DNA from 3 places in the Promicromonospora sp. NPDC023987 genome. Region 1 is predicted to be linked to each of the others. Evidence: predicted binding sites of a transcription regulator. Region 1 holds the regulator's gene; each other region holds the start of a gene.
What was found. Region 1 encodes HrcA, which represses chaperone genes, less so after heat shock. Its sites were predicted from a motif close to TTNGCACTCGNNNNNNNCGAGTGCNAA; they were not measured.
Positions count from the first base shown of each region.

Region 2: groL (chaperonin GroEL) is a predicted target of HrcA. The motif match lies at 980-1,006, and genes of this name have one in related genera.
Region 3: AB0F40_RS16645 (Hsp20/alpha crystallin family protein) is a predicted target of HrcA. The motif match lies at 1,468-1,494, and genes of this name have one in related genera.

Region 1 is NZ_JBEZZF010000026.1:45,344-47,606, reverse strand. It holds gene dnaJ (molecular chaperone DnaJ) at 1-415, opposite strand, end outside; gene hrcA (heat-inducible transcriptional repressor HrcA) at 456-1,475, opposite strand; gene AB0F40_RS13715 (hypothetical protein) at 1,824-2,003, shown strand; gene AB0F40_RS13710 (AAA family ATPase) at 2,103-2,263, shown strand, end outside.
Region 2 is NZ_JBEZZF010000056.1:4,878-7,140, reverse strand. It holds gene AB0F40_RS20735 (NAD(P)/FAD-dependent oxidoreductase) at 1-946, shown strand, start outside; gene groL (chaperonin GroEL) at 1,155-2,263, shown strand, end outside.
Region 3 is NZ_JBEZZF010000036.1:46,807-49,069, forward strand. It holds gene AB0F40_RS16635 (hypothetical protein) at 54-296, shown strand; gene AB0F40_RS16640 (S24 family peptidase) at 274-810, opposite strand; gene AB0F40_RS16645 (Hsp20/alpha crystallin family protein) at 919-1,374, opposite strand; gene AB0F40_RS16650 (manganese catalase family protein) at 1,670-2,263, opposite strand, start outside.

The DNA of each region.
Region 1 (2,263 bases):
TGCACGCCACCGCGGTGTCGACCTGGATCTCGCGCTTGGCTCCGAACACCGCCTCGGCGAGCTCCAGGTCGAGGCGCACGAGCGCGTCGTTGCCGCGCCGGGCGCGGGGCACCGGCCCAGCGGGCTGCCCGCCGCCGAAGAACGTCTCGAAGATGTCCTGGAAACCGAACCCGGCCCCGAACCCGCCGCCCGCGCCGCCGCCTGGCGAGGTGGGATCCACCCCCATGTCGTACTGCTGGCGCTTGTCCGGGTTGGACAGCACCTCGTAGGCGCGCGCCACGTCCTTGAACCGGTCCTCGCCCACGTCGCCTGCCACGTCGGGGTGCAGCTCACGGGCCAGCTTGCGGTATGCCTTCTTGATCTGCTCGGGCGAGGCGTCGCGCGGAACACCGAGAATCTCGTAGTAGTCGGTCACAGGTCTCTCTTTGTGGGGAGGTTTGTGGAAGGTCGGGATGTCAGCTGGGCAGCACTCGGGACAGGTAGCGCGCGACGGCGCGTACCGCGGCGATCGTGCCCGGATAGTCCATCCGGGTGGGGCCGATCGAGCTCAGGATCGCGACGGTGTCGCCGTCGGACGAGCCGTAGCCGGACGTGACCACCGAGGTCTCCGTCAGGCCCGCCAGCCGGTTCTCGTGGCCGATGCTCACGGCCACCCCGGCGTCGTCGGTCATGTCGGTGAGGAGTCCGAGCAGGACCACCTGCTCCTCGAGCGCCTCGAGCACGGGACGCAGGCCCTGTTCGAACCGCATGCTCGACCGGGCCAGGTTGGCCTGACCGGTCAGGACTATGCGTTCCTCGCTCTCCTCGCCGAGCGCGGCGGTCACGACCTCGGCAACGGCCGTGGCCAGCGCCCGGTGCTCGTCCGGCATCGCCTCGGTGACCCGCTCGAAGGCGGTACCGATCTCGGTGAGGCGGTGGCCGGCGGCCGCGGCGTTGAAGCGCGCGCGCAGCTCGCCGAGCGTCCCGTCGTCCATCCCGACCGGTACGTCGAGGAAGCGCTGCTCCACCCGCCCCGTGTCCGTGATGACGACCACGAGGAGCCGCCCCTCGGCTGTGGGCACCAGCTCCAGGTGCCGCAGCCCGGAACGGCGCAGCGACGGATACTGCACGACGGCGACCTGACCCGTCAGCTGGGCGATGAGCCGCCCGGCCCGGGTCACGACGTCGTCCAGGTCGACCGCCTCGGACAGGAACGTCTCGATGGCACGCTTCTGCGGCACGGTCAGCGGCCGCACCTCGGCGAGCTGGTCCACGAACAGGCGGTAGCCCTTGTCCGTGGGGATGCGACCGGCCGAGGTGTGCGGCTGGGCGATGAGCCCGGCCTCCTCGAGCGCCGCCATGTCGTTGCGCACGGTGGCCGGAGAGACGCCGAGCCGGTGCCGTTCGGTGAGTATGCGGGATCCGACGGGCTCCCGTGTCCGGACATAGTCCTCCACGATCGCTCGCAAGACATCGAGCCTGCGTTCTTCGCTCACCGCGCTCACCTCCGTCCCAGGTAGAACGTCCGGGAACGGCACCCGGGTTCCTGCCCGCTCTCCAGCACTCTCGCCAACCGAGTGCCAATCCTACGCGGCACACGCCAGGGGCCAAGTCGCCGACCCGCCAGCGGACCACCAGGTGCGCGTCAGATGCGCAGGTCACCCGGCCGACCCGCCCGGCTGAACCGTTCGCGCCGGGCGTATAGGGCGATGACTTAGACGCGCGGTAGCCACCCCGCGAACCCGCACCGAAAGATGCGGCGACCGCCCGATCCGGAGGGGCTACCTCAGCGACGAACCTGGAATCACTGCCGGCGAGGGACCGGCTTCACCAGGAGGAACACCATGTTCGGCTTCACCGACTACGCCGAGTACCGCAGGAACGAGCAGGACCTCGACCGCCGGGCAGAGCAGTCGCGGGTCGCCCGCGAGCTCGCCGCCCGAGAGCAGGCAGCCGAGCGGCGTGCCACCGAGCGCGCCACCCGCACCCGGCGGACCGACGCCGTCCGCCCGCGTGCCGCCTGAGCCGGCATGCCAGCGGCGACGGTCCGCCGACCGGCGACGCCCGCGGGAACGGAGGCGACCGGCGGAACCACACCAGGACCGGCATGGGACGATGAGCCCATGCCGGTCATCCGTGCGCGACTGGTCGGGCGCACCAACGAGGTCGAGACACTGCGGCAGGCTCTCAAAGCGGTCCGGGCGGGCGCCGGCCGCACCGTCGTGGTCGCCGGCGAAGCGGGCATCGGCAAGACCCGGCTCGTCGACGAGCTGACGTCCGACGC
Region 2 (2,263 bases), on a different contig from region 1:
TCTCACCGACGAGGCAAAAGCCCTGCTCACCGGGGTCGCGGCGCACGGCATCACGCCGCTCCCGTCGCTCGCCGGCGCTGGTACGGCTCTGCTCCTCGCGGCGCTCGCGCACGCCGACGGGGGCTGGGCGATCCCGCTGGGCGGCTCCCAGGCCATCACGGACGCGATGGTCCGTGACCTCGAGGCGCACGGCGGCACCGTCGAGGCCGGCCGGCGGGTGGAGAGCTGGTCGGACCTGCCGCCCGCGCGCGCCGTGCTCTTCGACACGACGCCCAGCACCCTCCTCCGGATCGCGGGGGACCGGATTCGTCCGGCGCGACGCGCGGCCCTTGGCAGGTTCCGGTACGGGAACGCGGCGGCCAAGGTCGACTTCGTCCTCGACGGCCCGGTCCCCTGGCGGGTGCCCGAGGTCGGGCATGCCTCGACCGTGCACGTCGGCGGGACGCGCGCCGAGATGGTGATCGCCGAGGACGCCGTCGCGCGCGGGCTCCATGCCGAACGGCCGGTCGTGCTGGTCAGCGACCCGACCGTCGCCGACGTGAGCCGGCTGCGCGGTTCGCGGCGGCCCCTGTGGTCCTACGCGCACGTCCCGGCGGGCTCGACCGAGGATGTCACCGAGGCGGTCACCCGGCAGATCGAACGGTTCGCGCCCGGGTTCCGCGACGTCGTCGTCGGCTCGCGGTGCATTCCCGCAGCGCAGATGGAGCGCCACAACCAGAACTACCCGGGGGGCGACATCTCCGCCGGGGCGGCCACCATGTGGCAGATGTTCGCGCGCCCCACCCCCGCACCGGACCCCTACCAGATGGCCGAGGGCGTGTATCTCTGCTCGGCGTCGACCCCGCCCGGTCCGGGCGTGCACGGCATGGGCGGCTGGCATGCCGCCCGCCGGGCGCTGCTGCGCGACTTCGACGTGCGGCACGCGCACGGTCTGGCGGGGGGATAGGCCCGCGCCGGGTTTCGCCGGCAGGGGACGCGCCTTGCACTCTCATGGTCCGAGTGCCAATAATGTCTTAGCACTCTCCGTTCGAGAGTGACAGCAGGGTCGAATGGTGAGGCCTCCTGTCGCGGCGAGACATGATCGTCGGGGCGGTAGGCCGTCCGTCGCGGGCACCGGCCGGCCTGGACAAGCCACCAGCGGAGGATTCATCCCCATGGCCAAGATCATCGCTTTCGACGAGGAAGCTCGTCGGAGCATGGAGCGCGGGCTCAACCAGCTCGCCGACACGGTGAAGGTCACGCTCGGCCCGAAGGGCCGCAACGTCGTTCTTGACAAGAAGTGGGGCGCCCCCACGATCACGAACGACGGCGTCTCCATCGCCAAGGAGATCGACCTCGACGACCCGTACGAGCGGATCGGCGCGGAGCTCGTCAAGGAGGTCGCCAAGAAGACGGACGACGTCGCGGGTGACGGCACCACCACCGCCACCGTGCTCGCCCAGGCGCTCGTCAAGGAGGGCCTGCGCGTCGTTGCCGCCGGTGCCAACCCGATCGCCATCAAGCGTGGCATCGAGAAGGCCACCGAGGCCGTCACCGAGCAGCTGCTGAACGCTGCCAAGGAGATCGAGACCAAGGAAGAGATCGCTGCCACGGCCGCCATCTCGGCCGGTGACCCGGCGATCGGCGAGCTCATCGCCGAGGCTCTCGACAAGGTGGGCAAGGAAGGCGTCATCACCGTCGAGGAGTCGAACACCTTCGGCCTCGAGCTCGAGCTCACCGAGGGCATGCGCTTCGACAAGGGCTTCCTCGCCCGCTACTTCGAGACGGACCCCGAGCGCCAGGAGGCCGTGCTCGAGGACCCGTACGTCCTGATCGTCGAGTCGAAGATCTCGAACGTCAAGGACATGCTGCCGCTGCTCGACCAGGTCATGAAGTCGGGCAAGTCGCTCCTCATCATCGCCGAGGACGTCGAGGGCGAAGCCCTGGCGACCCTGGTGCTGAACAAGATCCGTGGCACGTTCAAGTCCGTCGCCGTCAAGGCGCCGGGCTTCGGCGACCGCCGCAAGGCCATGCTCCAGGACATCGCGATCCTCACCGGCGGCCAGGTCATCACCGAGACGGTGGGCCTCAAGCTGGAGAACGCGACGCTCGAGGAGCTCGGCCAGGCGCGCAAGGTCGTCGTCACCAAGGACGAGACCACGATCGTCGAGGGTGCCGGCGACGCCGACCTCATCGCGGGTCGCGTGAACCAGATCCGCAGCGAGATCGACAAGTCCGACTCGGACTACGACCGCGAGAAGCTGCAGGAGCGCCTCGCCAAGCT
Region 3 (2,263 bases), on a different contig from region 1:
CAAGGCCCAGCCGCGGGCCCTAGCCGCAACTGGACGATGAGACGGAGAACGATATGGCGACCTGCGACAGGTGCGGTAACGACTACGCCCACACGTTTACGATCACGAAGGACGACGGCGCCGGCGGTGTCTACGACTCGTTCGAATGCGCGGCTCAGGACATGGCTCCGCGGTGCAAGCACTGCGGCTGCACCATTCTCGGACACGGCATCGAGGCGAACGACGAAACCTTTTGTTGCAGCCACTGCGCCAGAACTGAGACCGGCGTCCAGATTACCGACAGCGTCGACGCCTGACTCGGCTTAACGCCGGCGGACCGCGATCGCCTGAATTCGGCCGTCGGACTGGCTGCACCTCTGGGCCACCCGCTGCACTCGCTTCACGCATCCGGTGCCGCGCGGCTTCGTCACATAGCGGTGTCCACCAGACCCCATCCGGCCCACGCTCACGAGCTGCTGCCTGGGCGGGGGATCGACGGCAGCAACCAAACTCTCTGACGACCCGCCCGCCCGCGCCTACGCTCTGACCGACATCGACAATGGGGCTGAGGAGGCCGATCACCGGTGGCCCCGCAAGTGGTGAATGCAGTACGTGACCACGCCCCAGACCTGCAGGTCTGACAGCTCGGGCAGAGCGATGTCGGGGATGGCTCGCGCTCTCGGCCCGCAGCGCGACGCCGCGCAGGCTCAGTTTGAGACGCTTGACGGTAAGTTCGCCGCCCGGCACGGCGTCGACGACGTCGCCGTGCCGGGTTGTCGTGGACCGGTCGACCAGGAGCACGTCGCCGTCGCTAATGCCGGCGTCGGTCATCGAGTCGCCGGCGGCGCGCGTGATGAACGTGGCATCGTGAGGGTTCCGCCCGGCGGCCCGGTGCGTCCAGGTGGACGTACCGGGCCGCCGGGCATCAGGTGTTGCCGATCAAGACTCGATGGTCTGCCGGCTCTCGGCGGAGCCCTGCCCGATGGGGGTCGTGCCGGACGAGTGGGCGACTTCGATCTTGCGCGGCCTGGCCTCCTCGCTGACGGGGACAGTCAGCGACAGGACGCCGTCGGTGTACGAGGCGGAGATCTTGTCGAGAGCGAGCCCCCGGCCCACCGTGAGCTGGCGGGCGAACGTGCCCGTCGGACGCTCCCGGACCAGCCACTGCGCGTCGTCGCTCGAACGTTGCGTGCGCTCGGCGCGGACGGTGAGCGTGCGGTCCTCGACCGAGACGTCGATGGTGCCCGGATCCACACCGGGCAGATCCATGGAGAGTACGTAGTGGTCGCCGGAGCGGAACAGGTCCATCGGCAGGGTGCCCGACTGTCGTGCGTTGCTCGCGAACGAGCTGAACAGGCGGTCCATCTCCTGGAACGGATCCCAATAGGTAGCCATTGCGCATCACCTCCTGTGCTGATGCGGCCCTGGTCCCTCCAGGACCGCGCGCTCGACAACGGTGGGTGCCGTCGTCTGGCTACACTCCCATTTTTAGCACTCTGGGACTGAGAGTGCCAACGTGTTGGCCCGCAGGTCTGTGAACTCCTTACCTTCTTCCAGCGGGTCTCCGCTCGACGACAAGATCGGGGCAGCACTCGCGGGTGGCGCTAGGTCGTCCGGGGGACTGAGCGCTGCGAAAGAGACACACGCGAGTCGTGTCCCTGCGCTTGCGCATCCCTTGGCAGCGCTATGGCTATTCCTTGCGGAGTGCGTCCTTTGCGGCGCCCATGGCCTTCTCGACCGATCCGGGCTTCCCGGTGGTCCCGTGGAGGCGGACGTCGGGCTTGGTGGGCGGCGGAGCGGGCACCCCGGCCGGTGGCTCGGCCACGTACTCGAACTCTCCCTTGCCGTCCGGTGTCGGGCCGCTGGCCCAAGCGCCCTCGCTCGCGGCCTGACCGTCGGAGAAGTTGATGTACTGGTAGGACACGTCGCGGTCCTCCTTCTTGAGCGGGAACGTGCTCGGCACCGGCAGCTCCTCGACGCCTTCGGCGCGCAGCTCCGCCGCCGCGGCGATCCACTGGTTCTGGTGCATCGTGTCGCGCGCCAGGAGGAAGGCGAGCAGGTCGCGCACGCCCGGGTCGTCGGTCATGTGGTAGAGCCGGGCGACCTGGAGCCGGCCCTGCATCTCGGCGTTCGCGTTGGAGGTGAAGTCGGCCAGCAGGTTGCCGCTCGCGGTGACGTACCCGGCGGTCCACGGGTTGCCGTTGGAGTCGACGGGCCGGGCGCCGGCGCCCGCCACGATCGCGTGCTGCGGATCGGTCCCGCCGATGATCGCGGCGATCGTCGG